4 regions of the Streptomyces sp. NPDC055013 genome follow, and region 3 is predicted to be linked to each of the others. Evidence: riboswitches for the same ligand, from Rfam matches in the RefSeq annotation. Region 3 holds a riboswitch; each other region holds the start of a gene.
The links. Region 3 has a riboswitch for cyclic di-AMP ahead of ACWGDB_RS03905 (LysM peptidoglycan-binding domain-containing M23 family metallopeptidase). Riboswitches for the same ligand answer to the same signal wherever they lie in the genome.
Positions count from the first base shown of each region.

Region 1: another riboswitch for cyclic di-AMP. It lies ahead of ACWGDB_RS18915 (transglycosylase SLT domain-containing protein); the one in region 3 lies ahead of ACWGDB_RS03905 (LysM peptidoglycan-binding domain-containing M23 family metallopeptidase).
Region 2: another riboswitch for cyclic di-AMP. It lies ahead of ACWGDB_RS37570 (M23 family metallopeptidase); the one in region 3 lies ahead of ACWGDB_RS03905 (LysM peptidoglycan-binding domain-containing M23 family metallopeptidase).
Region 4: another riboswitch for cyclic di-AMP. It lies ahead of ACWGDB_RS04670 (M23 family metallopeptidase); the one in region 3 lies ahead of ACWGDB_RS03905 (LysM peptidoglycan-binding domain-containing M23 family metallopeptidase).

Region 1 covers NZ_JBSGVW010000013.1:117,695-124,806, reverse strand. The annotation lists gene ACWGDB_RS18930 (polyprenyl synthetase family protein) at 1-519, opposite strand, end outside; partial or broken gene ACWGDB_RS18925 (peptide MFS transporter) at 766-2,262, shown strand; partial or broken gene ACWGDB_RS18920 (CocE/NonD family hydrolase) at 2,282-4,229, shown strand; cyclic di-AMP (ydaO/yuaA leader) riboswitch at 4,510-4,684, shown strand; gene ACWGDB_RS18915 (transglycosylase SLT domain-containing protein) at 4,690-5,454, shown strand; gene ACWGDB_RS18910 (HAD family hydrolase) at 5,491-6,321, opposite strand; gene fahA (fumarylacetoacetase) at 6,647-7,112, shown strand, end outside.
Region 2 covers NZ_JBSGVW010000047.1:42,405-49,516, reverse strand. The annotation lists gene ACWGDB_RS37585 (DNA gyrase/topoisomerase IV subunit A) at 1-108, opposite strand, end outside; gene ACWGDB_RS37580 (M16 family metallopeptidase) at 655-2,034, shown strand; gene ACWGDB_RS37575 (M16 family metallopeptidase) at 2,031-3,419, shown strand; cyclic di-AMP (ydaO/yuaA leader) riboswitch at 3,633-3,795, shown strand; gene ACWGDB_RS37570 (M23 family metallopeptidase) at 3,809-4,591, shown strand; gene ACWGDB_RS37565 (GntR family transcriptional regulator) at 4,789-5,484, shown strand; gene ACWGDB_RS37560 (HPr family phosphocarrier protein) at 5,717-5,998, opposite strand; gene ACWGDB_RS37555 (bifunctional acetate--CoA ligase family protein/GNAT family N-acetyltransferase) at 6,189-7,112, shown strand, end outside.
Region 3 covers NZ_JBSGVW010000002.1:277,081-284,192, forward strand. The annotation lists partial or broken gene ACWGDB_RS03900 (alpha-galactosidase) at 114-1,850, shown strand; cyclic di-AMP (ydaO/yuaA leader) riboswitch at 2,158-2,315, shown strand; gene ACWGDB_RS03905 (LysM peptidoglycan-binding domain-containing M23 family metallopeptidase) at 2,320-3,267, shown strand; gene ACWGDB_RS03910 (SGNH/GDSL hydrolase family protein) at 3,531-4,316, shown strand; gene ACWGDB_RS03915 (TetR/AcrR family transcriptional regulator) at 4,402-5,022, opposite strand; gene ACWGDB_RS03920 (Glu/Leu/Phe/Val dehydrogenase dimerization domain-containing protein) at 5,092-6,270, opposite strand; gene ACWGDB_RS03925 (MBL fold metallo-hydrolase) at 6,532-7,112, shown strand, end outside.
Region 4 covers NZ_JBSGVW010000003.1:9,772-16,883, reverse strand. The annotation lists gene ACWGDB_RS04700 (S8 family serine peptidase) at 1-187, shown strand, start outside; gene ACWGDB_RS04695 (GTP cyclohydrolase II) at 256-900, opposite strand; gene ACWGDB_RS04690 (MarR family winged helix-turn-helix transcriptional regulator) at 1,015-1,530, opposite strand; gene ACWGDB_RS04685 (dihydrofolate reductase family protein) at 1,579-2,712, shown strand; tRNA gene ACWGDB_RS04680 (tRNA-Met) at 2,811-2,884, shown strand; gene ACWGDB_RS04675 (PP2C family protein-serine/threonine phosphatase) at 3,006-4,091, shown strand; cyclic di-AMP (ydaO/yuaA leader) riboswitch at 4,338-4,495, shown strand; gene ACWGDB_RS04670 (M23 family metallopeptidase) at 4,507-5,532, shown strand; gene ACWGDB_RS04665 (aldo/keto reductase) at 5,742-6,686, shown strand; gene ACWGDB_RS04660 (PrsW family intramembrane metalloprotease) at 6,706-7,112, opposite strand, start outside.

The sequences.
Region 1 (7,112 bases), on a different contig from region 3:
CAGGTAGTGCTCCACCGGATCGCGCCCGTCCTGCGGCCCCGCCGTCTCCAGGATCTGTCCGGTGACCAGCCGCTCGAACGCCTCGGCCTGCACCCGCACCGCCTCGGGTCCGAGGTCGGCGAGAGTGTGCGAGGCGCGCGCGAAGAGGAAGTCGCCGGTCAGTACGGCAACCGAGTTCCCCCAGCGGGTGTTCGCGCTGTCGACGCCCCGCCGCACCGCGGCCTCGTCCATCACGTCGTCGTGGTACAGCGTCGCCAGATGGGTCAGTTCCACCACGACCGCCGACGGCACGATCCCCGGCGCGTACCGGTCCCCGAACTGGGCAGCGAGCATCACGAGCAACGGCCGGAATCGCTTTCCACCCGCCCGCACCAGATGCTGGGCGGCTTCCGTGATGAAGGGGACCTCACTCTTGGTGGCTTCGAGCAATCCCTCCTCGACAGCCGCCAATCCGGCCTGGACATCGGCTTCCAGAGCCTGGTCCCGCACGCTCAGCCCGAACGGCCCGACGACGGTCACGAGGGGTCTCCTGTCTGCTGGTGTCTACTGGCGGTTACACGGTTTGTCGATAGGTCGCTGCCATCACTCAAGTCAGCGTATCCGGTCACGTTTCGATCACCGATGCCGCCCACCCGTCCACCACGGGCGGTATCGGATCACGACCGGTATGTTTTTGATCACCTGATAAGGCGGGATATCCATCCCCTTATAGGGAAGTAGCGGCCCGTGTCTCGAACCGACGGCGGCATCGAGCCCTAGAGCGGACCCCCGCCCCGCGGCGACCATGCCTTCCTCGGCCAGCCGAAAGACCTCCTCACCCTCTCCGGTCCTGAGGTCTGGGAACGCTTCTCGTTCCTCGGTATGCAGGCCATCCTCGTCCTGTACTTCGCCGACACGGTCACCTACGGCGGTATGGGCATGTCGGCCGGAACCGCGGCCTCCGTCTCCGCCGCGTACGGCATCCTCGTCCATCTGGTCTCGGTCGCCGGCGGGTGGCTCGCCGACCGTGTCCTCGGCTCGTACCGGGCGGTGCTGTGGGGCGGCGTCCTCATCGCCTGCGGCCATTACGCCATGGCGGTGCCGACCGCCGACATGACCTGGGTGGGCCTCCGCCTGATCAGCGCCGGCACGGGGCTCCTCAAGCCCAACGTCGCCACCATGGTCGGCAGGCTCTACCCCACCGACGACGACCGCCGTGACGCCGGCTTCGCGCTCTACTACATGGCGATCAACATCGGCGCATTCGCGGGCCCGCTCGTCACCGGCCGGCTCGGCGGCCACAAGGGCTGGCACTGGGGCTTCTCGGCTGCCGCGATCGGCATGACGCTCGGCCTGGTCCAGTACGTCACCGGTCGCCGTCACCTGGCCGGACGGAAGCACGCCGCCGAATTCGCGCCGGTCCCGGACACCATGCGCCGGACGGTCCGTCTGATCGTCACCGGCCTGGTCGTCACCGGCCTGGTCGTCACCGGCCTGGTCGTCACCGCGGCGGTCGCCGTCCTGTTCGCTGCCGCCGGCCGGCTCACCATGGACCGCTTCGTCGACCTGCTCACGCTCGTCTCGGTGATCGCCCCGGCCGTCCACTTCGCGGTGATGTTCTCCAGCCCGCGCGTGACCCCCGAGGAACGCGGTCGTCTGCGCCCCTACATCGTCCTGATCCTTGCCTCGACGGTCGTCTTCAACTTCATCCTCTTCGAGGCGTACTCGACGATGATCCTGCCGGCCTCGACGAAGGCCGAGACGACGATCCTCGGCTTCGACTTCCCTGCCGGCTGGTACGCATCCGCCCTCGGCGCCTTCGAGGTCGCGCTGGCCCCTGTCGTGGCCGCGCTGTGGGTCCGCATGGGGCGCCGCCAGCCGCACGCGCCCAACAAGATCGCGATCGGGGTCGTCCTCGGCGGTCTGTCCTTCCTGCTGATGGTGCTGCCGACCGCCGGGCACTCCTCCGACGACCACCTCATGTCCGTCTGGTGGATCGTGGGTTCGTACCTGCTCCTCGGCCTCGGCGACGTCCTCCTGGAGACCTCCGGCATGTCGGCCACGACCAAGCTCGCCCCGGCCGCGTTCGCCGGTCAGACCATGTCCCTCTGGTTCTCGTCCCTCGCCCTGGCCAACGGCGTCCTGGCCCAGACGGTGAAGCTCTACGACGACGTCTCCAAGCCCGCCTACTTCGGCCTCAACGGCGCGATCGCGGTGGCCGCGGGGCTCGCCGTGATGGCCGCGGCACGCTGGCTTCGCCGCACGATGCACCCGGTGCACTGACCTGACGGGGATACCGCTCATGCACATCCGTACGTCCTTCCCCCACGAGACGACTCACCACGACCTCCTCATCCCGCTCCCGGACGGGACCCTGCTGTACGCGCGCGTGTGGCGCCCCCCCCCGACGGACGAGCCCGTACCGGCGCTCCTCGAGTACCTGCCGTACCGCCTGACCGACTGAACCGCACCCCGCGACCACCAGCGCCACCCCTGGTACCCCGGCCACGGCTACGCCTCCGTGCGCGTCGACATCCGCGGGCACGGCAACAGCGAGGGCCTGCCCACCGACGAGTACTCGGAGACGGAGCTCGCCGACGGGGTCGAGGACGTCAACTGGCTGGCGGCCCAGCCCTGGTGCAACGGCCGGGTCGGCATGTTCGGCATCTCCTGGGGCGGCTTCAACTCCCTCCAGATCGCGACCCTCGGGCCCGAACCGCTCAAGGCGATCATCACGGTCTGCTCCGCGGACGATCGCTATGACAACGACGTGCACTACATGGGAGGTTCCGTCCTCGCCGTCGACATGCACGCCTGGGCCTCGACGATGCCGGCCTTCGTCGCCCGCCCGCCGGATCCGCTGTATGCCGGGGACGCCTGGCGGGAGATGTGGCTGGAGGCCCTCGAACCGTTCCTGCACACCTGGCTCGGCCACCAGACGCGCGCGCGACGACCATTGGCGCCACGGCAGCGTCTGCGAGGACTACGGCGCGATCGACGCCGCCGTCCTGGCGGTGGGCGGCTGGCACGACCCGTACCGCGACACCGTCGTGCGCCTCGTCGAGCACCTGCCGGCGGATCGCGTGCGCGGCCTGATCGGCCCCTGGTCGCACCAGTACCGCGACCCCGGCCTGCCGCCGGGACCGGCGATCGGCTTCCTCCAGGAGACGCTGCGCTGGTGGGACCACTGGCTGAAGGACGAGGACACGGGCGTCATGGCCGAGCCCCTGCGGCGCTCGTACGTCAGTGACTCGCACCGCCCGGCCACGGTGTACCCCACGCTGCCCGGCCGCTGGGTCGGCGAGCCCGCCTGGCCCTCTCCGCACGTGCGCGCGGTGACGTACGCCTTCCGGGGCGCCCCCGTCCTCGTCCGCTCCCCCACGCACACCGGCATCGGCGCCGGCCGCTTCTTCCCCTTCGGCAACGACGCCGACCTGCCGCCGGACCAGCGGGAGCAGGACGCCCGGTCCGCCTGCTTCGAGTTCGAAGTGGGCGAGGAGACCTGGGTGTTGGGGCGGCCGAAGGTGCGACTGCGGCTGACGTCGGAGGTGCCGCGCGGGCAGGTCGTCGCCCGGCTCCGCGACGTGGCACCGGACGGCTCCTCGACCCTGGTCACGCGGGGCGTGCTGAACATGTCGGCGCGCCACGGCCGGGACCGCACGGTGCCGTGGGAGCCGGGCGCGACCGAGGACGTGACCTTCGGGCTGAACGGCATCGGCCATGCCTTCCCGCCCGGCCACCGCATCCGCCTGGCCGTCTCCTCCGCGTACTGGCCTGGATCTGGCCCCAGCCCGACTCGGCGGCGGGCTTCGGCCTGGAACCGTCGGGAAGCTCGCTGGAACTTCCGATACGCGCACCTGCGTTGGACGAATCGACGGACGGTACGGCGATCGCCTTCGAGGAACCGGAGCAGGCGGAGCCGCTCGGCGTGAACTCCCCCATCACGCTGGACGAGCCGCGCCCCGAGCGCCTCGTCGTGCGGGACGTGACCAAGGGCGAGTGGCGCCTGGAGGTCGACCCCCGGTACGGCGTCACGCGCGTGTACCCCGACGGCCTGGAGTTCACCGAGGACGCGCTGGAGACGTACACGATCAACGAGTGGGACCCCCTGTCGGCCCGCACCCGCTCGGACTGGTCGATCCGCCTGCACCGCCCGGAGCTGGGGTGGGACGCAACCGTGCTGCACGGAGGGCGAAGAGGTACTTTTCCACCGGACATGGGAGAAACGGACTCCACGGACAGCCAGTTAAAGGCGAGTTGGACCCATTGCCCGATTTGCCGCTCTTGTGGATGCCAGTGAATTGGGTCACTTACGCCCATTCATGGAACCGTCTCCCCGCACCCGCGTCCCCCTTGCCCCCAGAGCAAGTTGAGGCTTGGCAACCGCAAAGGATCAAGCGCCCCATTCGCACCAGACCATGGTCAACCGGCCAACAGGTGACCACGGCACTTGTTCCGGGCATGTGCTCTCGCATACGTTCCCGCTCAGTCGGGCGGACGCCTAATCCTGCCGCCGCCCGCGTCATCCACCCACGCAACTCACTCACGCACGGCAGGAGCGGGGGACCCAGGTAAGTCGCTGGACCGGACGCCTTGATGGCGCGCCGGACCGGCTCGGGGTGAAGTCGCGCCGCCGCAGGGCGGCGCGGCCGGGCATCTCCCGCCCGAACCCGACAGCTCACCTCGCAGGCGCCGGAGAGGAACAGCGCCATGCCCCGAGGCAAGCACCGCCGCCCCCGCACCAACCCGCTCACCCGGCACGTCATCGCAGCCGGCACCGGCACCGCCGCCCTCGCCATCCCGCTCCTGAGCGCGACCACCGCGAGCGCCGCACAGCCGACCCAGTCCCCCACCGTCGCGCAGGCCGCTCCCCAGGCCGCCGTGAAGGCCAAGACCGTCGCGTACACCACGAAGAAGGGCGACACGCTCTACGGCATCGCCGACCGGTACGACGCACAGGGCGGCTGGAAGCAGCTCTACAAGGACAACCGCAAGGCCGTCGGCGACGACCCCCGCCTGATCCACCCGGGCCTCGACCTGGAGGTCCGGGCGACGAAGAAGGCGAGCTCGCCGGGCAAGTCGGCCGACAAGGCGTCCGCGCCCGCCAATAAGTCCAACGTCGCCAAGGCCACCCAGTCGTCCGTGAAGACGTACCCGAACAACCTGGACGGCTGGATCCGCAACGCTCTGGACATCATGGCGCAAAACGGAATCCCGGGCTCTTACGAGGGCATTCACCGCAACATCATGCGCGAGTCGTCCGGCAACCCCCAGGCCATCAACAACTGGGACTCCAACGCCGTCGCGGGCACCCCGTCCAAGGGCCTCCTGCAGGTCATCGACCCGACCTTCGCGTCGTACCACGTGCCGGGGACGGTGTACGACCCCTACGACCCGGTCGCGAACATCACGGCCGCGTGCAACTACGCGGCCGCGCGTTACGGCTCGATCGACAACGTGAACGGTCCCTACTAGGCCCGGGCGCGGGGGCCCGGCCGCCGACGACATGCCCTACTGGGCGAAGTCGGCCAGGCTCCCCGCGAACAGCCTCTCGAGGACGACGGCGATGCCGTCGTCCTCGTTCGAGAGGGTGATCTCGTCGGCGACCGCCTTGAGTTCGGGATGCGCGTTGGCCATCGCCACCCCGCGGGCGGCCCAGTCGAACATCGGGATGTCGTTGGGCATGTCCCCGAAGGCGATCGTCTCGCGCGCGCCGAGACCGAGATGCTCGGCGGCAAGCGCGAGACCGGTCGCCTTCGTGATGCCGCATGGCTGGAGTTCGACGGTCCCGGGCCCCGACATGGTGACCGTCGCGAGGGAGCCGACCACCGACCGCGCCGTCGCCGCCAACTCGTCGTCGGACAGGGTGGGATGGCGCAGCAGCACCTTGCTGATCGGCTCGCACCACAGGTCGTCGCGGTGCCGGACGCGTACGGCGGGCAGGGTGGGGTGCGGCATCAGGTACCCGGGCTCGATGAGCGTGAGCCCGTCCACGCCGTCCTGGTCGACGGCCGCGTACACCTGCCCCACCTCGGCCTCGATCTTGCCGAGCGCGGTCTCCGCCAACTCCCGGTCCAGGGTGATGGACCACAGCAGACAGTCCGCTCCGGCGTCGTACAACTGCGCACCCTGTCCGCACACCGCGAGCCCCCGGCTGCCCAGGACGTCGAGGAGCGGGCGCACTCTGGGCGCCGGCCGCCCCGTCACGACGAGGTGCTGCGCACCGGCCGCCGCCGCCTGTGCGAGCGCGTCGAGGGAACGGTCGGAGAGCGTGTCGTCGCCTCGGAGCAGCGTCCCGTCCAGGTCAGTGGCGATGAGTGAATATGCGATGGGTCGGGCCATGATCAGAGAATACGGACAGGAGGCCCCATCGACTCGACTCGAACCGGACGGCTGCTGTGTTCACATGCGTTGACACCTGTTCCGGTTCCAGTTCTGACTCCGCTCGGGCAACTTCCTTTTGCTTGTGGCGATTTCACCCCGACGTGGTGCCTGCGGACTCCTGGACGGCACCGACCCCCCTCCTGTCGATGTGGCCGAGCGCGGCGACCTGCTGATTCGCCGGCCCTCCGCGACGCGAGTTCTGCACTGCCCAAGACCCTCGCCTCACCCGTAACGTGTGGCCCGACCACATGGCACGGAGCGTATGAGAGTGAGGCAGCACCCCATGCCCCCCTTCGATCTCCCCGAGGGCGACCCCTTCGGCACGCACAACCTTCCGTACGGCGTCTTCTCCCTTCCCGGCTCGGACTCCGCGCGACGGGTCGGCGTCCGGCTCGGCGACCACGTCCTCGACGCGGGCAAGGCGGCCTACGCACTCGGCTCGCCGTACGCCCCGCTGCTCGCCCAGGACTCCCTGAATCCGCTGCTCGCCGCGGGCCACACCACGTGGTCGGACGTACGGCGCGCACTGACGGCGTGGGTGACGGTGCCGGCGCACCAGGAGGCCATCGCGGACCTCCTCCACCCGCTGTCCTCAGTCACCCTGCACCTCCCCTTCGAGGTCGCGGACTACGTCGACTTCTACGCCTCCGAGAACCACGCCCGGAACGTCGGCCAGATCTTCCGCCCCGACGCCGAGGACTCCCTCACCCCCAACTGGAAGCACCTGCCGATCGGTTACCACGGCCGCT
Region 2 (7,112 bases), on a different contig from region 3:
CGCGTACTCGAGGAAGGAGCCCTGCATCTCGTCGACGACGTCGATGTCGAGGATCTTCTCCTCGTACGAGTCCTCGGGCGGCGGGTTCTTCGTGCTGCGGCGGGCCATCGCTGCCGGCTCCTCTGTTTCTGGTCGCTCGAGCGTTTGCGGATCTGACGCGGACCATTGTGGACCGCGGCACTGACAACCACCGACCAGGACCCGATGTTGGGCTCCGACCCGGCATCGCAGAAGTGTCGCCGACGCCGGGCCTCCCCCGCGACGGAGGGGAGGGGTGGGACACGAACATCATTGTCCGGGAGCGCGCTTGCGGCCGGCGGAGTCCAAGGCAAGCGCGCGCCGCGCGACCGTTCACTCGCCGGAGTGATCGGCGGGCGCCGTGCCAGGTCGCGGGGTGTACGAGCCCGCTCACGGCGTGTGGGAACGGCCGGCGTGTGCCGGGCCGGCCCCGTTCGACACGGTCGCGGGAGGGGACGGCGAGCCGTGCCTGAGGGCCGTCCCGCGCGTCGACGCGGGCCCGCGCTCACCCGCGTACCGGCACGGCGTTCTGACCGGGAACTTCGCCGACCCTTCGGACGCTGCATACAGTGGCAGGAACTGAGCACGAACCGCTCGACACAACGCAGTGCACGCGACCGGAAGGACACCTTGCCCATGGGTCACACGGCCACACCGGAGGCACAATCCGGCGGCCTCACCGCCACGGAGCACCGCCTGGCCAACGGCCTGCGCGTGGTGCTCTCCGAGGATCACCTCACGCCGGTCGCCGCGGTCTGCCTCTGGTACGACGTCGGCTCCCGCCACGAGGTCAAGGGCCGTACCGGACTCGCCCACCTCTTCGAGCACCTGATGTTCCAGGGCTCGAGCAGCGTGAAGGGCACGGGCCACTTCGAGCTCGTCCAGGGCGCGGGCGGCTCGCCGAACGGCACCACGAGCTTCGAGCGCACCAATTACTTCGAGACCATGCCCGCCCACCAGCTGGAGCTCGCGCTGTGGCTGGAGGCCGACCGCATGGGCAGCCTCCTGGTCGCGCTCGACGAGGAGGGCCTGGAAAACCAGCGCGACGTCGTCAAGAACGAGCGCCGCCAGCGCTACGACAACGTCCCGTACGGCACGGCGTTCGAGAAGCTGACCGCCCTGTCGTACCCCGACGGGCACCCCTACCACCACACGCCGATCGGTTCGATGGCCGACCTGGACGCGGCCGGCCTGGAGGACGCCCGCGCGTTCTTCCGCACCTACTACGCGCCCAACAATGCCGTGCTGTCGATCGTCGGCGACATCGACCCGGCGCAGACGCTCGCCTGGGTGGAGAAGTACTTCGGCTCCATCAAGTCCCACGACGGCAAGCCCGCGCCCCGCGACGGCTCGCTGCCCGACACCATCGGTGAGCAGCTGCGCGAGGTCGTCGAGGAGAACGTCCCCGCGCGCGCCATGATGGCCGCCTACCGGCTCCCGACGGACGGCACGCGCGAGTGCGACGCGGCCGACCTGGCGCTGACCGTCCTCGGCGGCGGCGAGTCCTCCCGCCTCTACAACCGGCTGGTACGCCGCGACCGTACGGCCGTGGCGGCCGGATTCGGACTGCTGCGCCTGGCCGGGGCGCCCTCCCTGGGCTGGCTGGACGTGAAGACGTCCGGTGACGTCGAGGTGCCCGTCATCGAGGCGGCCGTCGACGAGGAGCTCGCCCGATTCGCGCAGGAAGGCCCCACCGCCGAGGAGATGGAGCGCGCGCAGGCCCAGCTGGAGCGCGAGTGGCTGGACCGGCTCGGTACGGTCGCGGGCCGCGCCGACGAACTGTGCCGGTACGCCGTCCTGTTCGGCGACCCGCAGCTCGCCTTCACCGCCGTGCAGCGCGTCCTCGACGTCACCGCCGAGGAGGTCCAGGCGGTCGCCCAGGCCCGTCTGCGCCCCGACAACCGCGCGGTGCTGGTGTACGAGCCGGTCGCCGACGAGGCCGAGGACCTGGAAGCCGCCGCCGACGGGGCCGCACCCGCCGGGACCACCGACGAGAACGAGGAGTCGGCGCAGTGACCGAGCTCGCCAGCATGGAGTTCCATCCGCAGCCCCAGGCCGGCCAGGCCCGGCCCTGGGCGTTCCCGGCACCGGAGCGCGGCAAGCTGGACAACGGCCTGACGGTCCTGCGCTGCCACCGCCCCGGACAGAAGGTCGTCGCCGTCGAGGTCCTCCTGGACACGCCCCTGGAGGCCGAGCCGAAGGGCCTGGACGGCATCGCCACGATCATGGCGCGTGCCTTCTCGGAGGGCACCGACAAGCACACCGCGGAGGAGTTCGCCGCCGAGCTGGAGCGCTGTGGCGCCACGCTCGACGCGTACGCCGACCACCCCGGCGTGCGCGTCAGCCTCGAGGTGCCCGTCTCCCGTCTCCCGAAGGCCCTCGGCCTGCTCGCCGACGCGCTCAGGGCGCCCGGGTTCGAGGACGCCGAGGTCGAGCGCCTGGTGCGCAACCGCCTCGACGAGATCCCGCACGAGCTGGCCAACCCCTCGCGCCGCGCCGCGAAGGAGCTGTCCCGGCAGCTGTTCCCGGCGACCTCGCGCATGTCCCGCCCGCGCCAGGGCACCGAGGACACGGTCGCCGGCATCGACTCCGCCGGCGTCCGTGCCTTCTACGAGCGGCATGTGCGCCCGGCGACGTCCACCGTCGTGGTCGTCGGCGACCTCACCGGCGTCGACCTCGACGCCCTCCTCGGCGACACCCTGGGCGCCTGGACCGGTTCCCCGGCCCAGCCCCGGCCGGTCCCGCCGGTGACCGCGGACGACACCGGGCGCGTCGTCATCGTGGACCGCCCCGGCGCCGTCCAGACGCAGCTGCTGATCGGCCGTGTGGGCCCCGACCGGCACGACCGTGTCTGGCCCGCGCAGGTGCTCGGCACGTACTGCCTCGGCGGCACCCTCACCTCCCGCCTGGACAAGGTCCTGCGCGAGGAGAAGGGCTACACCTACGGTGTCCGCGCGTTCGGGCAGGTCCTGCGCTCCGCCCCGGACGGCTCGGGTGCGGCGATGCTCGCCATCAGCGGCTCCGTGGACACCCCGAACACCGGTCCCGCCCTGGACGACCTCTGGAAGGTCCTGCGCGGTGTCGCCGACGGGGGACTCACCGACGCCGAGCGGGACTTCGCCGTGCAGAACCTGGTCGGGGTGGCGCCGCTGAAGTACGAGACGGCCGCGGCCGTGGCGAGCACTCTGGCCGACCAGGTCGAGCAGCACCTGCCCGACGACTTCCAGGCGACGCTGTACCAGCAGCTCGCCGCGACCGGCACCGTCGAGGCCACCGCGGCGGCCGTGAGCGCCTTCCCGGTCGACCGTCTGGTGACGATCCTCGTCGGCGACGCGGCCGAGATCCGGGAGCCCGTCGAGGCCCTCGGCATCGGCGAAGTCAGCGTCGTGGCGGCCGAGTAGGGGACAGACGCGGCGCCGGAGTCGGCACGCGTGCGTAGGGGCCCTGGTGACGGAAGAGTCACCAGGGCCCCTTTATGCCCGAATTGAGGGAGAGGTTGCCTGTCTGACCTGTGGGATGCACTACAAAAGGCAGGATCCGTTTGGGGATTGAAAGATGCCCCGTTTAGCGTCTTCCGGGCTGTCCGTCAGGCACTGCGCCGCGCCCGCGGCACCGGACAGCCATCGCCGAGTCCCCGTAAGGCGCGAGCCAGGGGAGCCGGGGACCCATCGAAGTCCCTGGGGTGAATCGGACGCCCGCGCAGCCGCGAGGGGGTCCGTAGGAGACCTTCCTGCTCCGAACCCGTCAGCTAACCCGGTAGGCGAGAAGGAAGGAAAGGACCAGCCACTTCATGGCGTTCACCTGCGCCACCGGGAAGCGTCCCGCGGGGAAGCACCGTCGCCCCAGCCGCTTCGAGCGCACCACCGCCCGCGCCGCGGGCGTCGCCGCACTCACCGCCACCGGCGTCATCGGCACCCTGGCCGCCCCGGCGCTCGCCGCGGAACCGGCCGTCGAGCAGACCGGCCTGATCCCCGTCGTCGCCGTCGAGAACTCGATCGCCGACCAGATCGACGCCCAGGCCGCCGCCCAGGAGCAGGCCGCCAAGGAGGCCGCGGCCCGCAAGAAGGCCGCCGAGGAGGCCGCACGCAAGAAGGCGGCCGCGAAGGCGAAGAAGGAGCGCGAAGCCAAGGAGCGCGCCGCCCGCGAGGCCGAGCGCAAGCGCCTGCTGTCCTACGTCGCCCCGATCTCCGGCTCGTACGTCTCCACCGGCTACAAGGCCGGCGGCGCCGTCTGGTCCTCCGGCAGCCACACCGGCGTCGACTTCCACGCCGCGAGCGGCACCTCGGTCCACTCGGTGGCCTCCGGCACCGTCGTGGAGGCCGGCTGGGGCGGGTCGTACGGCAATCAGGTCGTGATCAAGATGAACGACGGTACGTACACCCAGTACGGCCACATGTCGTCCATATCCGTCTCGGTGGGACAGACGGTCACCCCCGGTCAGCAGATCGGCCTGTCCGGCGCCACCGGCAACGTCACCGGGGCGCACCTGCACTTCGAGGCCCGCACGACGCAGGAGTACGGCTCGGACATCGACCCCGTCGCCTACCTGCGCTCGCACGGTGTGAACATCTGACGCCCCACCGCTGACGCCCCGCGTCTTCCGAAAGCCCCGGCTCCCCGAGCCGGGGCTTTCGGCGTTTCGAACGACCCACTGTCCAAAAAATATCCATGGATTCCGGCCTCCCGTCGGAAATTCCCGCCGGTTGCAATAGAGTCACTCAACACACGTCATTCGTCGACGTTTCACGGGGATTAAGGCGGAGGTCGGTCATGCGTATTCCGGCGCACTCGGTATGCACCGCGATCCGGGACGACATCGTCGCCGGGGTCCACGCGCGCGGCGGCAGGCTCACCGAGGAACTCCTCGCCCGTCGCTACGGCGTCTCCCGCGTCCCCGTGCGCGAGGCCCTGCGCACCCTGGAGGCGGAGGGCTTCGTGGTGACCCGGCGGCACGCGGGCGCATGCGTCGCCGAACCGAGCGAACAGGAGGCCTCCGACCTGCTGGAGATGCGTGCCCTCCTGGAGCCGCTCGGCGCCTCCCGGGCCGCCCAGCGGCGCACCGAGGCCCATCTGAAGGTCCTGCGCGGTCTGGTCAGGCTGGGTCAGGAGCGGGCCAGGCGGGGAAACAGCGAGGATCTGCGCTCGCTGGGCGGCTGGTTCCACGAGACGCTGGCCCAGGCCTCCGGCAGTCCCGCCCTGACCTCGATGCTGACCCAGCTGCGCCACAAGATCGCCTGGATGTACGCAGTCGAGGCGCCGGTCGACCCCGTGGAGTCCTGGACCGAGCACGGCGCGATCGTGGACGCGGTGGCGCGCGGCGACGGCGAGCGCGCCCGCGCGATCACGGCGCTGCACGCCGAGCGCTCGATCTCCGCGCATCGGCTGCGCTTCGGCTCCCGCGGTGATCGCACGGAGCGTGTGAGGAATTCGCAACATCCCGTAAACATGCCGAGCCTGCGGCATTAACACGGGCGCCGTATACAAAGAGGGCATATTTGGAGGCGCGTAATTTCCGCTGCCCTTTTTCAGGCGTGCGGTAATTCTCGGGACGTCGGCCTCGAATAGCGGAACCGCTGCCCTCGAATCAGGACGCCGCCTGTCTGAAATCAGGACGCCGTCCGCCGAAAACAGCGAAGCCGCGCCCGCCGGAAAGGCGGACGCGGCTTCACCGCTTGGTGTGGAGTCCCGCTCAGGTCCTTCAGACCGTCTCGGGCAGCTCCTCGAGGCCCTCGGAGACCAGCTTCGCCAGACGGTCGAGGGCGGCGTCCGCACCCTCGGCGTCGGAGGCGAGGACGATCTCCTCGCCGCCCTGGGCGCCCAGGCCCAGAACGGCCAGCATGGAGGCCGCGTTGACGGGGTTGCCGTCGGCCTTGGCGATCGTCATCGGGACGCCTGTGGCCGTGGCGGCTCGGACGAAGATGGAGGCGGGGCGGGCGTGGAGACCCTCGGCCCAGCCGACGTTGACGCGGCGCTCAGCCATGTGATGCTGCCCTTCGGTGTTCAGGGTTGTCTAGACCAGTTTCCCACACCCGTGAAGCACGACGAAACTGGACGAACGTCTGACGAACGTCCCCTCCTGAGGTGACCGTCGGGTCGCGGCCTCGACCCCACGTACGTCCTGAACAGACTGCCTCGCGCCGTTGTCGTACGCGAGCCGTACTCTGGGCCCCATGCAGAGCGCCTCGGACAGGCACGCGTACCCCGCCCACTGGGAAGCCGACGTGGTGCTGCGCGACGGCGGCACCGCGCGCATCCGCCCCATCACCGTTGATGACGCCGAGCGCCTGGTCAGCTTCTACGAGCAGGTGTCGGACGAGTCGAAGTACTACCGCTTCTTCGCGCCCTACCCGCGACTGTCCGCAAAGGACGTCCACCGCTTCACGCACCACGACTTTGTGGACCGGGTGGGACTCGCGGCCACGGTGGGCGGCGAGTTCATCGCCACCGTACGCTACGACCGGATCGGCGCCGACGGAATGCCCGCGTCCGCGCCCGCCGACGAGGCCGAGGTCGCCTTCCTCGTCCAGGACGCCCACCAGGGCCGTGGCGTCGCCTCCGCCCTGCTCGAACACATCGGCGCCGTCGCCCGCGAGCGCGACATCCGCCGCTTCGCCGCCGAGGTGCTGCCGGCCAACAACAAGATGATCAAGGTGTTCACGGACGCCGGGTACACCCAGAAGCGCAGCTTCGAGGACGGCGTCGTCCGCCTGGAGTTCGACCTGGAGCCGACGGACCGCTCGCTCGCCGTGCAGTACGCGCGCGAGCAGCGCGCCGAGGGCCGGTCCGTGCAGCGGCTCCTGGTGCCCGGCTCCGTCGCCGTCATCGGCACGGGCCGCACCCCCGGCGGGGTGGGCCGAAGCGTCCTGGGCAACATCAGGGACGCCGGGTTTACGGGACGCCTGTACGCGGTGAACAGGGCGTTCCCGGAGGACCTCAAGGAACTCGACGGCGTGCCCGCGCACCGCTCCATGCGGGACATCGAGGAACAGGTCGACCTCGCGGTGGTCGCCGTGCCGGCCGCCTACGTCCCCGACGTGGTCGCCGAATGCGGAGAGCACGGCGTGCAGGGGCTGGTCGTGCTCTCCGCCGGGTAC
Region 3 (7,112 bases):
GCTTCCTGGGCCAAGGAGTTGTCCACAGGCGTTGCCTCGGGATGGCCGGACTCTTGATTATGTTGATATTTGGCGGTATCTGTTCGTGTATGTTTTAGATCTGTGAGGGCTTGATGCTGGAGATCTCCGGCAACGGCCGTATGTGGCTCCTCTGCGGGCCGACCAGCAGTTATGCCGTCCACCTGACGGACGCCCACGAGCTCCGCATCTCCACTGGAGGCCGCGCATCGCCCTCGCCCTACGCCCGCTGCCCGAGTACCGGCCCTTCGAGTCCCCGATCGAGGGCCGCGAGGAGTACCTGGTCGAGGGCGGCCCCGCTTCGTACGACCCGCCCTGTCCGTGCGCACCGACGAGCGGCGTGGTACCGAGTGGGCGTTCGAGCGGTACGAGACCGAGGGCGACGAGCTGCGGTTGCGCTTTCGTGACGGCGGGCTGAACGTCACCCTGCACTACCGGATGCGCGCGGGCGTCGTGGAGCGCTGGGTGACCCTGGACGACCAGGGACCCGTCCTGGAGCTGCTGCGCGCTGACTCGGTCACCTGGGCGTTGCCCAACCCGGAGGGCCGGCAGTTGTCCCAGTTGCACGGACCCCTCACCTATGGGGAGAAGGTCATCGGCAGCCGTCGCGGACACACCGGGCATCAGCATTTGCCCTGGGTTGGTTGCGCTCGACACGACGCCACCGAGGAGCGCGGCGAGGTCTACCTCCGTCCTGCTGCGCCTCGCGACGGGGGAGTCCTTCACGACGCCCGTCTTCGCCGGCCTGTGGAGCGACGGCGGCTTCGGCGGGGCCAGCCGCGCCTGGCATGCGTACCAGCGCGCGTACGTGATCCCGAACGCGGACCGGGGCCGGCCGGTGCTTTTCAACTCCTGGGCGGCAACGGAGTTCGACATCTCCGAGGAGCAGTAGAGCCTGCTCGCGCGGCGTGCCGCGGCCGTCGGCGTGGAGCTGCTCGTCGTCGACGACGGCTGGTTCGGGAAGCGCATCAGCGACCGCGCCGGGCTCGGCGACTGGACCCCCAACCCCGACCGCTTCCCGTCCGGGCTCGAGCCGCTTGCCGAGTACGCGCACGCGCTCGGCATGCAGTTCGGCATCTGGGCCGAACCAGAAATGGTCAATGCGGACAGTGAGTTGTATCGCGCCCATCTGGAATGGATTCGATATTAAACGGAGCGGAATCGGACAGAACTTCGCAATCAGCTCGTACTGAATCCCGCGCGCGACGACGTCCAAGAGTACCTCTGGGTCGACCATGTGCGTGCTCCGTACGGCCTGCTGGACCGGCTCGCGCCGCTCACCCCGGCGTCGCCTTCGAGTCCTGCTCGGGCGGCGGCGGACGGATCGACATCGGCGCGCGCCGCCGTACCGACCAGGTGTGGACCTCGGACAACGCCGACCCTCTCGACCGGCTCGCGATCCAGCACGGCTTCAGCCAGATCCACCCGGCAAGGGCCATGGCCGCCTGGGTCACCGACAGCCCGAACGCCATGCTCAACCACCGGGCCGCCTCCCTGCGCTCGCCGAGGCGCGGGAGTGGGTGACGCTCCACAAGCAGATCCGGCCCGTGGTGCAACGCGGCGACCTCTATCGGCTGCGGCCTCCGGCGGGCGGCCTCGGTGCGGTGCAGTACGTGCTCGGTGACGAGACGGTCGCCCTGGCCTGGCTCCGGGCCCAGAGTTTTGGCGAACCCGCCCCGGTGCTGCGACTGCGCGCCTTCGGCCCGACAGCATCGGACGAATGCCTTGGAACGGGCGAAATTCGCCGAGGTTCTGTATTGGTGCATCACGGACTTCGCACCGGCCTACGCGGCGACCTTGATGCGACGGATATCCGACTGCGTCGCATCTAGGAGTTCTGTCCGAATTGGCGCCTTCATTCCAACTCGCTCTGGAGTAAAGGGAGCTGGAGAAGTGTCACGTGAGGAGCGTCATATTCGTGACCGTGCGTCGCTCGTCATGTCCACGTAATTCACGTGCTTTTCGAGGGGTTTTGAGTCGGACGACGTCCCGACAATTCACGGAGTGTGACCGGTAATTCCCACAAGGGATCAACAGGAACGCATTCGGACGGAACCCCTCACTTGTTCCCGTGCGTCTTTCTCGCTTACGTTCCACACCAATCCGGACGGACGCCTAATCCTGCCGCCGACCGGATCCCGCGCTAACTCACCCGTACCCGGCAGGAGCGGGGGACCCACAGGTACAACCGCCTGTTCCGGTCTCCGGAACGGCTTGGGGTCAAGTCGCGTCCCGACGCGGCCGGGCATCTCCAGCCCGCACCCGACAGCTCACCTCGCAGGCGCCGGAGAGGAATTCGCCATGCCCGCGAAGGGTAAGCATCGCCGCCCGAAGTCCCTGCGCTTCACCCGCTCCATCGCCGTCGCCGGAACCGGTGGCGCCGCTCTCGCTCTCCCGCTCATCGGAGCCACCGGCGCCCACGCCGCTCCTTCTCAGTCCGTTTCGAAAAAGGCCGTTCAGTCCGCTCCGGTCGCCGCGAAGAAGGCAGAGAAGAAGGCCACCGACAAGAAGGCGGATGCGCGGACCTATTCGGTCAAGGTCGGCGACTACCTTGCGAAGATCGCCGACGACCAGAACGTCAGCGGTGGCTGGAAGAAGCTCTACGCCGACAACCGTGAGGCCGTCGGCACGGACCCGGCGCTGATCCACCCGGGTCTGAAGCTCACCATCGGCGGCAAGAAGGCCGAGACGAGCGCCCCCAAGTCCTCGTCCGCGCCCTCCTCCTCCGCGCCTTCGAAGTCGTCCTCGGACGCGACCGCCTCGAAGTCCTCGGCGTCCAAGCCCGCCGCGTCGAAGACCACCACCACCGCGCAGAGCGCCGAGAACACCAGCGCCTCCAGCGGCTTCTCCGCCCCCCTCGACGGCGCCACCCTCGGCACCGCCTACAAGGTGGCGGGCAGCATGTGGTCCAGCGGCTACCACACCGGCGTCGACTTCTCCGCCCCGACCGGCACCCCGCTGAAGGCAGTTGGCGCGGGCACCGTCGTCTCGGCCGGCTGGGGCGGCGCGTACGGCAACCAGGTCGTCATCCAGCTCGCCGACGGCCACTACGCCCAGTACGCCCACCTGTCCTCGCTGTCCGTCTCCAGCGGCCAGTCCGTGACGGCGGGCCAGCAGATCGGCCTCTCCGGCGCGACCGGCAACGTCACCGGCCCGCACCTCCACTTCGAGATCCGCACCACCCCGGACTACGGCTCGGACCTGGACCCGGTCTCCTACCTCCGCTCGAAGGGCGTCTCCATCGGCTGACGCCTGCCGCGCAACAACCTGCCTGACACGCTGCCGAAGGCCGGACCCCGATCCCCGGGTCCGGCCTTCGGTCTGCGTACAGAGGGCTGTGTGGCGGTTGCGCCCACAACACCCCTGATCAGAGGGTTATTCCACGTTTGGTGAACACTTTAGGAGTGGCTTATCTCACCGATCGTCAACCCCGTCCTACGGTCGCGTAGGTCACATTCGAAGGTGAATCATGGGCCGATGTGGCAGACGATTCGAAGAGTGACAGCAGATCAGTGATCGGGTCGTACGTTGCGGTGGGGGACAGCTTCACCGAGGGCGTCGGCGACCCCGGCCCCGACGGGGCGTTCGTCGGCTGGGCCGACCGGTTCGCGGTCCTGCTCGCGGACCGACGACCCGAGGGCGACTTCAACTACACGAACCTCGCCGTGCGCGGCAAACTGCTCGACCAGATCGTCGAGGACCAGCTTCCGAAGGCCGCCGAACTGGCCCCGGACCTGGTCTCGTTCTGTGCGGGCGGCAACGACATCATCCGGCCCGGCACCGATCCCGACGAGGTCGCCGAGCGCTTCGAGCGGGCGATCGCCCGGCTCACCTGCGAGGTCGGCACCGTCATGGTGACGACCGGTTTCGACACCCGTGGCGTGCCCGTGCTGAGACATCTGCGCGGCAAGATCGCCACGTACAACGGTCATGTGCGGGCCATCGCCGACCGGTACGGGTGCCCGGTCCTCGACCTGTGGTCCCTGAAGACCGTTCAGGACCGCCGGGCCTGGGACCACGACCGGCTCCACCTGTCTCCCGAGGGGCACACGCGCGTGGCGCTGCGCGCGGGCCAGGTGCTCGGCCTGGAGGTCCCGGCCGACCCGGACCAGCCCTGGCCGCCGCTCCCGCCCCGCGGCACCCTCGACATCCGCCGCGACGACGTCCAATGGGCCCGCGAGTACCTGGTGCCCTGGATCGGGCGGCGCCTGCGGGGCGAGTCGTCGGGGGACCACGTCACGGCCAAGGGCGCGTTGTCCCCGGACGACATCAAGATGCGGATCGAATCGGTGGCTTGAGAGCGGTTCGCCATCGGGTTCGCGGTGACGTGCAGGTGTGGGCCGTGCCGACGTGTGATCGGTACGGCCCACACATGCGCCGGCGTCAGCGCGACAACGCCGTCAACGCCTCCCGCTCCAGCCCCAGTTCCCGGGCGAGCGCCTCGTCCACCCACTCCTGGGCACGCGCGCGTGAGACCGCGCCGCGGTACGACGTCATCTGCACGGCGAGCCCGTCCAGGAGGGCCGTCAGGCGCAGGGCCGCACCCATGGGATCCGGGCAGCGGAACTCGTCCGCGGCCACGCCCTCCGCGATGACCTCGGCGATGGCGGCCTTCCACTGCCGGTCCAGGTCCCGCGTGACCTCCTGCAGCGCGGGTTCGCGCAGCGCCGCCGCCCAGCCCTCGATCCACAGCCGCCAGCCCTTGGCCTGGCCGGTCGGCGCGTACCAGCGCACGGCCGCCCGCAGTCGGCGCAGCGCCGTCGTACGACGCCCGAGGACCCGTCGCAGACGGGCCAGGTCGCCCTGGGCCGCGTACGTGAACGCGGCGGCGACCAGCTTCTCCTTCGTGGCGAAGTGATAGAGCACCAGCGCGTTGCTCACCCCGAGCGCCGCGGCCACGTCGGCGATCCTGACCGCCGCCACGCCCCGCGCCTCTATCTGCTCCACGGCGGCACGCAGCAACTCCTCACGCCGCTCCGCCACGCTCAACCGCACTCTTGCCACTCGGCCACCCTAAGGCTTGCAGCGGCCGTTCCCGGGCCGAGGCCGAGTCGGGGCCCGGGGCCCTTGCGGTCACCGGAGTTGACCGAACCGCTCGGCGATCACCGGCAACCGGTCCTCCGCGATCGCGTGCGCGGCGGCCCGGGGCGTCGTCCCGTCGGTCTCGGCCCGGGCCAGGGTGAGGTCGGTCAGGGCGCGCATCGAGCGCCGTGTGTGGGCGAAGGCATCGTCCGCGTCCGGACCGACGTCGCCGAACAGCGTCCACCACCACCAGGCGTTCGTGGCCGAGTTGACCACGACGTCCGGCAGCACGGTGACGCCCCGCGCGGCCAGCAGCTCCTCCGCCTCCGGCCGTACCGGCATGTTGGCCGCCTCGGCGATCCAGCGGGCGGTGATCCGCCCCTGGTTGGCGGCGTCGATCACGTACGAGACGGCTGCCGGAACCAGCACCTCCGTCTCGGCCGACAGCCAGGCGTCACCCGGCAGTTCGCGGTCGCCGGGCCGCAGCGCCGCCCGGTCGACCGTGCCGTGCGCGTCCCGTGCCGCCAGCAGGGTCTCGATGTCGAGGCCCGCCGGGTTGGCGATCGTGCCCTTGATGTCGGCGACGGCCACGACGGTGAGCCCCGCGCGCGTGAGGAAGCGTGCCGTGGCCCCGCCCATGGTCCCGAGCCCCTGCACGGCGGCGCGCGTCCTCCAGTACGGCACACCGGCCCTGTCCAGGGCGGTGAGCACCGACTCGGCGACCCCGCAGCCGCCGACCAGCTCGTCGAGCCCGATGCCGTCCACCTCGACCGCGAACGCGTCCGCGAGCCGGGTGCGGGCGCCGGCCTCGTCGTCGAGCAGCGGATACACGGCCTGGACGGACGAGACGAGCCCCGCCTCGGCGGCGGCCCGGTCGACCACGTCCTGGGAGAGCCCGAGGTCCTCGCCCGTGGTCCAGAGGTTCTCGATGTAGGGCCGCATGGTCCGCAGGTAGCGCACGAGGACCCCGTACGCCTCCGGATCGCGTGGATCGCAGTCGATGCCGCCCTTGGCGCCGCCCAGGGGGATGTACCTGGCCTCGGGGTCGTAGTGCAGGGCTTCTTTCATGCTCATGCCGCGGGCGAGCCCGGTGACCTCGTCGAGCGTGCAGCCCGGCCGCATGCGCAGCCCGCCGCTGGACACACCCCGTACCAGCCGGTCGACGACCAGGAAGCCCTGGCGGCCGGTGACGTGGTCGGTCCAGGTGAGCGACAGCAGGGGCGTGGTCATGGGGTCTCCGGGGTGGGGAGGGGAGAGGAGAGGGTGAGCGAGGGCCGCGTGCCGCGCGCGGCTACTGAACGATGGGTCAGTATCGGAGGGAGGGCGGGGACATGTCAATGATGGGGCCTGGATCTCCAGGGGCGGGGTGACGTGCCGAGGCGATTCAGGACCACCGGCCGGGGGCTAGGGGTTGTGGGACCGGGGGGCGTCCGGGGTTGTCGGAGGGGCCGACCATAATGGAATGCCTCACCGACTCCACCTGGAGGTACCGTGGCCGGTTTCCGTCTTCCGAGCTCCGGGCTGCGTGCCCTGCGGCCCGAGGCCTTCGGCGTGGACCCGAGCGGTGAGCGCATGGCGCGCATCCGCAGATCACCGCACTTCCGGGACGGGGTCTTCCAGAACCCCGGGGGTACCGCACGGACCAGACCTTCCGGATCGATGCTGGAGTTCGCCAAGGTCTTCTTCGACCGGGACACCCGGCCCCATCGAGTCCCGAAGGGCACCGTGCCGGTGCACCCCACCACCTACGCCGACCTGGCGAAACCGCCCGTCAGCGGGCTGCGCCTGACCTGGATGGGGCACTCCAGCGTCCTCGCGGAGATCGACGGCCACCGTGTGCTCTTCGACCCCGTCTGGGGCGAGCGCTGCTCCCCCTTCCCCTTCGCCGGGCCCAAGCGACTGCACCCCGCGCCCCTGCCGCTCGCCCAGCTCGGCCCTGTCGACGTCGTGGTCATCTCCCACGACCACTACGACCACCTCGACCTGCCCACGATCAAGGCACTGGTCGGCACGGACACGCTCTTCGCCGTACCGCTCGGCGTCGGCGCCCACCTGGAACACTGGGGCGTCTC
Region 4 (7,112 bases), on a different contig from region 3:
GGTCACCGTCGACGAGGCGGCGCCGGTGAAGCTCGGTACGGGTGACTCGGCGAAGGCGGCGGCGGACGTCACCGTCGCGCGGGCCGTGCCCGAGGGCCGTGAGCTCTTCGGTGAGGTACGGCTGGTGAACACGCGCGGGACGACCGCGGGCGTCGGCGGGGTGAGCATCGAGAAGGTCACGCCGTAGTCGTCGTCACCACGGCTGAGGGGCGGGTGCCCGGTACCGGGCGCCCGCCCCTTCGTCTTGCCCTGCGCTCAGCCCGCGCTGAGCTTCGCGAGGTCGCCCAGCGGGAGCGTGTGCTGGGTCTGCAGGACCTTCGCGCGCAGATAGCGGACGTTGTCCGGGGTGGCGAAGACGCCGGTCGGGACGCGGCCCTGGACCTCGATGCCGAGGGCGCGCAACTGGTCGGCCTTGTCGGGGTTGTTGGAGAGCAGGTCCAGTTCGCCGATGCCCAGGGCGGTGAGCATCTGTGCGGCCGCCGTGTAGTCGCGGGCGTCCTCCGGGAGGCCGAGCGCGGCGTTCGCGGCGTAGGTGTCGAGGCCCTGGTCCTGGAGGGCGTACGCGTCGAGCTTGTTGTAGAGGCCGATGCCGCGGCCCTCCTGGCGCAGGTACAGCAGCACGCCGCCGCGCCCGGCGATGCGCTCGACGGCCTCGCGCAGCTGGGGGCCGCAGTCGCAGCGGGCCGAGCCGAAGACGTCGCCGGTCAGGCACTCGGAGTGCAGGCGGACCAGCGGGGTGGTGCCGGGGGCCGGGTCGCCGAGGACGACGGCCACGTGTTCCAGGCCGTCGGACAGGCCGTGGAAGGTGACGAGTTCGGCGTCGACGCCGTAGCCGTCCTGGAAGCGCAGCGGAACCCGGACGCGGGCGCGCTGGGTGGCGGCGGCGGTGGTGTCGGGCATGCGGGTCTCCGGGTTCCGTGCGTGGGCCTTCTGCTTCAGATTTGAAGCAGCTCCTCGGTACAGGACCCTATCCCATGCTTTAAATTTGAAGCAGTGAGATTCTTGTGGCGTGCGTCACGAACACGGCTTGCTGGAACGCCGCCGCCAGGGCACGTCGTCCGCGGCGGCGCGCGCCGTGTCGCCCTGGAAGCCCCCGGCGACCGCCGTGAAGATCTCCTCCAGCTGTCCGACCTGTTCCGGGGTCAGCCGGTCGAACAGCAGCGCCCGCACGGTCTCCACATGGCCCGGGGCGGCGCGCTCCAAGACGCGCATGCCTTCCTCGGTGAGGGTCGCGATGCTGCCGCGCTTGTCCCAGCGGCAGTCCTCGCGCCGCACCAGCCCGTCCTTCTCCAGGCGCGTCACGGCGTACGTCAGCCTGCTGCGGGTGATCTTCAGGCCCTCCGCCAGGTCGGTCATGCGCAGCCGGCGCTCCGGAGCCTCGGACAGGGTGGCGAGGATGGAGTAATACAGATGGGGCATGCCGGCTTCCTGCTGGAGCTGCCGGTCCAGCGCGTCCTCCACGAGGGCGGCGGAGGCGATGTAGGCGCGCCAGGCGCGCTGCTCCTCGGGAGTGAGCCAGCGAGTCGTCATGCGACCAGTGTAGGTTTGTTTCAAACTTGAACCAAGCGGAGCGTGCCGATGCCGTCGTACCCCTACGTCCTGCTGTCCGCCGCGGTCTCGCTGGACGGTTACCTCGACGACACCACCCCCGAGCGCCTGCTGCTCTCCAGCCCGGCCGACTTCGACCGGGTCGACGAGGTACGGGCGTCCGTGGACGCGATCCTGATCGGCGCCGGCACGATCCGGGCGGACAACCCGCGGCTGCTGGTGAACTCGGCCGAGCGGCGGGCCGCGCGGGTGGCGGCCGGGAAGCCGGAGTACCCGATCAAGGTCACGGTCAGCGCCTCCGGCGAGCTGGACCCGACGGCGAACTTCTGGCACACGGGCGGCGAGAAGATCGTCTGTACGACGGAGAAGGGCGCGGAGCGCCTGCGCCGGGCACCGGTCGCGGCGGACGTGGTCGCGCTGGGCGCAGACCTGGACTGGCGGGGCCTGCTGCGGCACCTGCGCGAGGTGCGCGGCGTCGAACGGCTGATGGTCGAGGGGGGCGGCACGATCCACACGCAGCTCCTTCAGCAGGGGCTGGCGGACGAGGTGCAGCTGGTGCTGGCGCCGCTGTTCGTGGGGGACCCGGACGCGCCGCGGCTGTTCGGGCCGGGCGGGTATCAGGGCGGCCGGCTGCGGCTGGTCGAGACGCGGCGGATCGAGGACGTCGTGCTGATGCGCTACGAGCCCACGGCGCCCGGTGCGGGTGTCCTGCCGTCCGCCGCGGACCGGAAGTGGCTGGCGTTGGCCTGCGAGCTGGCGGCGCAGTGCCCGCCGTCGGGGACGGCCTTCAGCGTCGGGGCGGTCGTGGTGGCGGCCGACGGCACGGAGCTGGCGCGGGGGTACTCGCGGGAGGGCGGTGATCCCGTGGTGCACGCGGAGGAGGCCGCGCTGGCGAAGATCGCGGCCGGGGATCCGCGGGTGACGTCCGCCACGGTGTACACGAGTCTGGAGCCCTGTACGCGTCGGGCGTCCCGTCCGGTGCCCTGCGCGCGGCTGATCCTCGATGCGGGGGTGCGGCGGGTGGTGACGGCCTGGCGGGAGCCGGACACGTTCGTGGCGGGGGCCGACGGGAGCGGGCTGCTGGCCGGGGAAGGGGTGGATGTCGTGGTCCTGCCGGAGTACGAGGGGCAGGCCAAGGCTCCGAACAGCCATCTGCTGTCCTGACCGCCCCGCCCGACGGGTGCGGAAAACACTGGTCAGGGCGGGGCCGGGGAAACGCGTGTGCATCTTGTCCTGCGGATGGCGTACTATTGAGTCATCGCCGCGGGGTGGAGCAGCTCGGTAGCTCGCTGGGCTCATAACCCAGAGGTCGCAGGTTCAAATCCTGTCCCCGCTACTGATGACTCAGGGCCGGAACTGATCAGTTCCGGCCCTGAGCCTTTTCCGCTCGACGTCCGCGCTCGTCCGGTCGGCCCTCACCACTCGCCCCGCGCCCCCGTTTCGGGAACCCTGGTGAGGTGGAGCAACGGCGGATCTCGTACGCACGCCGGTTCGTCCGGCTGCTCCCCGCCCTGCTGATCGCGGCCGGTGGCGTGTACGACTTCGTCACGCCCACGGACTTCACCGGCGCCCCCTTCTTCACCGCCGCACCCCTGGTCGCGGCCCCGCTGTACTCCCAGCGCGGCACGGTCATCACGGGCGTCGTGGCCGTTGCCGCACTGTTCGTGCTGCGCATCCTGCGCGGCGGCCTTCCCAAGGCGGAGGTGATCACGGAGCTGGTCACCGTGGTCACCGTCTCCGTCCTCGCCGTTCTCATCAACGTCCTCGTCCGCCGCAGCGACGAACGCCTCGCCTCCGCCCGCGAGATCGCCGAGGCCGCCCAGCGCGCCGTACTGCCCGAACCGGCCGAGCAGATCGGCGGCTTCCGGATCGCCGCACGGTACGAGGCCGCCCAGGAGGGCGCCTCCATCGGCGGCGACCTGTACGCCGTGCAGGACAGCCCGCACGGCCTGCGGGTCGTCGTCGGGGACGTGCGCGGCAAGGGCATCGGGGCGGTGGGCGCGGTGGCCGTGGTCATCGGGGCCTTCCGGGAGGCCGCCGAGCAGGAGGCCACGCTGGAGGCGGTCGCACAGCGCCTGGAGCGGGCACTGGTGCGCGAGCGCGACCGGCGCGAGTGGGCCGAGTCCGCCGAGGGGTTCACCACCGCCGTACTCGCCGAGCTGCCGCACGGCAGCGGGATCGTGCGCCTTGTGAACCGCGGGCATCCGTCGCCTCTGTTGCTGTACGCCGACGGCACCGTGCGCGCGCTGCCCGCCGCCGAGCCCGCGCTGCCGCTCGGCATGCGAGAGCTGGGTGTCTGGCCCGACCGGGCTCAGGAGGCCGACTGCCCGAGCGGGGCCACGCTGCTCCTGTACACCGACGGCCTGAGCGAGGCACGGGACGACGACGACCGGTTCTACGACCCCGAGGCGGGACTGGCGGGTCGGGCCAACGCCCGTCGCGAGCCGGCCGCCATCCTCGGCGTCCTCGCGGCGGAGGTGCGGCGGCACTCCGGGGGCGGGATGGCGGACGACATGGCCCTCATCGCCGTACGACGGCCGTGATGCCGTTCCTTGATCCTTGTCACCGGATGTGACCGGCCGACCCCCCTCCGCATAACAACTGACACACCGTCAACACCTGTGTGACGCCCGAGCTCTGGCCAACTCGCCCGATTTAGGCCGCTCATGACCCGTAAGTCCAGGCGAAAATCGTTAATGATCAAGTGGAACAGCTTGGAATCCGCACCCCGCGTCTATTAACGTTCGATAACGCAGCGCGGTCGTCCCAGCCGTCACAAGAGGCGGCTCCGTGCGCACGCGCCGAATCTCGAAAGGGAACCGGGGAACCACCACCTTGGGGTGAATCGCGCAACTACCACCGTGAACTCACGGGCGGTATACGCGCGTAGGAGACCTTCCTGCTCCGAACCCGTCAGCTAACCCGGTAGGCGAGAAGGAAGGAAAGGAGTACGCCCACGTGGCGTCCAACCGGCCTGCCCCGCAAGCCCCGTTCGTGCCGAGTCAGCGCAGCACCGACACCTTCGGCTACGACCGCAACCGCACCGACGAGGGCCCGTTCGAGGAGTGGAACCCCACCGCGGAGTCCCTTCGTCCCGTTCGCGGCAGGCATCGCGTCTCCAAGCAGCGCGGCGGGGGACTCGCCCGCAGCTCCACGGTTCTCGGCGTCGGTGTCATAGCCGCCGTCGGCGCGGGCGGCATGGCCAGCGCGAACAGCGGCAAGCCGCCGGTCGCCATCACCATGCCGGACCTGCCCCTGATCTCGGACGACTCCTCCGAGCCCGCCGAGGACGCGGCCACCGCCCTCAGCACCATGGGCGAGACCTACGACGAGACCGCGCAGGGCGGTTCCGACGCCGGTGAGGCGCTGCGGAGCCGGATCATCGCGCAGGCCGAGTACCAGCAGGACCAGATCGACAGCAAGGCCGCCGCAGCCGCGGTCGCCGCCGCCGAGAAGGAGGCCGCCGACGCGGCCGCCAAGGCGGAGAAGGAAGCCAAGGCCAAGGCCGCCGCCGCGAAGGCCAAGGCCGAGGAGGAGGCCCGCCAGAAGGCCGAGGCCGAGCGCCTCGCCGAGCTGGCCAAGCAGTACACGCTGCCGACCTCCTCGTACACCCTCACCTCGACCTTCGGGCAGGCCGGCGCCTACTGGTCCTCCGGCTACCACACGGGCCTCGACTTCGCCGCGCCCTCGGGCACGCTGATCAAGGCCGTGCACAGCGGCACGATCACGTTCGCCGGCTGGGACGGCTCGTACGGCTACAAGACCGAGCTCACCCTCGACGACGGCACCGAGGTCTGGTTCGCGCACCAGTCCTCGATCAGCGTGAGCGTCGGCCAGAAGGTCAACACCGGCGACGTCATCGGCCGCGTGGGCGCCACGGGCAACGTGACCGGTGCCCACCTGCACCTCGAGGTGCACCCCGGCGGCAGCTCCAGCGGCATCGACCCGCTGGCGTGGCTGCGCGGCAAGGGCCTCACGCCCTGAGGCGTCCCTGCCTCATCCCTAACTGAAGTTCCCAGCTGAAGTCCGTCCACACCTGTTCCCCGGCGATCCTGTCCTGATCCCCGGCAGTCCTGACGGCGTCCCCCCGACGTCAGGGCTGCCGGTATCCGGAGCGCCGGGGTTCGCTTGTTTACGGGAACTTTGCGACCCTCCCGGAAGATCGGCCTCCGTGACGGACGTTGGTGTCGAGCATGACTTCTCTGCGCAAGCTCGGCTCCTCCGACCTCGAGGTCTTCCCGCTCTGCCTCGGTGGCAACGTCTTTGGCTGGACCGCCGACGAGCCCCGGTCCTTCGCCGTCCTCGACGCGTACACCGAAGCGGGCGGCAACTTCATCGACACGGCCGACTCGTACTCGGCGTGGGTCGAGGGCAACGTGGGTGGCGAGTCCGAGACCGTCATCGGCAACTGGTTGAAGGCGCGCGGCAACCGGGCGGACGTCGTGATCGCCACGAAGGTCAGCCAGCACCCCGACTTCCAGGGCCTCACCGCCGCCAACATCAAGGCGGCCGCGGACGCCTCACTGCGCCGCCTCGGCACCGACCACATCGACCTCTACTACACCCACTTCGACAAGCCGGAAGTGCCGGTCGAGGAGATCGTCGGCGCGCTGGACGAGCTGGTGAAGGCGGGCAAGGTGCGGCACATCGCCGCGTCCAACATCTCGGCGAAGCGGCTGGAGGCGTCCCTCGCCTTCTCCGACCGCGAAGGCCTGGCCCGCTACGTCGCCCTCCAGCCCCACTACAACCTGGTCTCCCGCGACACCTACGAGGGCGAACTCCAGGACCTCGCCGAACGGGAAGGCCTGGCGGCGGTGCCGTACTACGCCCTGGCGGCCGGGTTCCTCACCGGCAAGTACCGCGCCGGTACGGCCGTGGACAGCCCCCGTGCCCAGGGCGCCGGCCGGCACGCGCAGACCGAGCGGGGCCGCACGGTGCTGGCCGTGCTGGACGAGATCGCGTCCGCCCACGAGGTGCCGGTGGCCACGGTGGCCCTGTCCTGGCTCGCGGCCCGGCCCACGGTGTCGGCCCCGATCGCCTCGGCACGGACGCCGGAGCAGCTGCCGGCGTTGCTCGGGGTGGGGGAGCTGACGTTGACGGACGGGGAATTGGGGAGGCTCACGGCGGCGTCCGCCTGATCCGCCCGGCGCCGCACGGTCACGTCCGATAGGGGTTGTACGCGGGGTAGGGCGTCGTCGCCCCGTACCCGGCGTACCCGTTCCCGTGCGGCTGCCAGTGACCAGGCGCCCCGTACCCAGGAGCCGGTGGCCAGGCCTGTGCCGTGGTCACCGCCTGCTCCAGTGCCGGCCGCGCGACCTCCCGGCGTCGCCACAGCTCCTGCAGCAACTCGCGTTCCCGTACGACGAAGTCGGCGCCCGCCCACCCGCGGCGCCCGCGGTGCTGTAGGAACGCCAGCGACGTGGCGTAGGCCTCGTACTGCGCCACGGCCCGCGCCGCCGTCCGCCCGCCGTGGCGGCGCGCGTACTGCCGGGCCACCCGCCGGTCCCGCATAGAGCCCAGTGCGTACGGCTCGCCGGGCGACAGCCACCCGGTGACGACGTAGG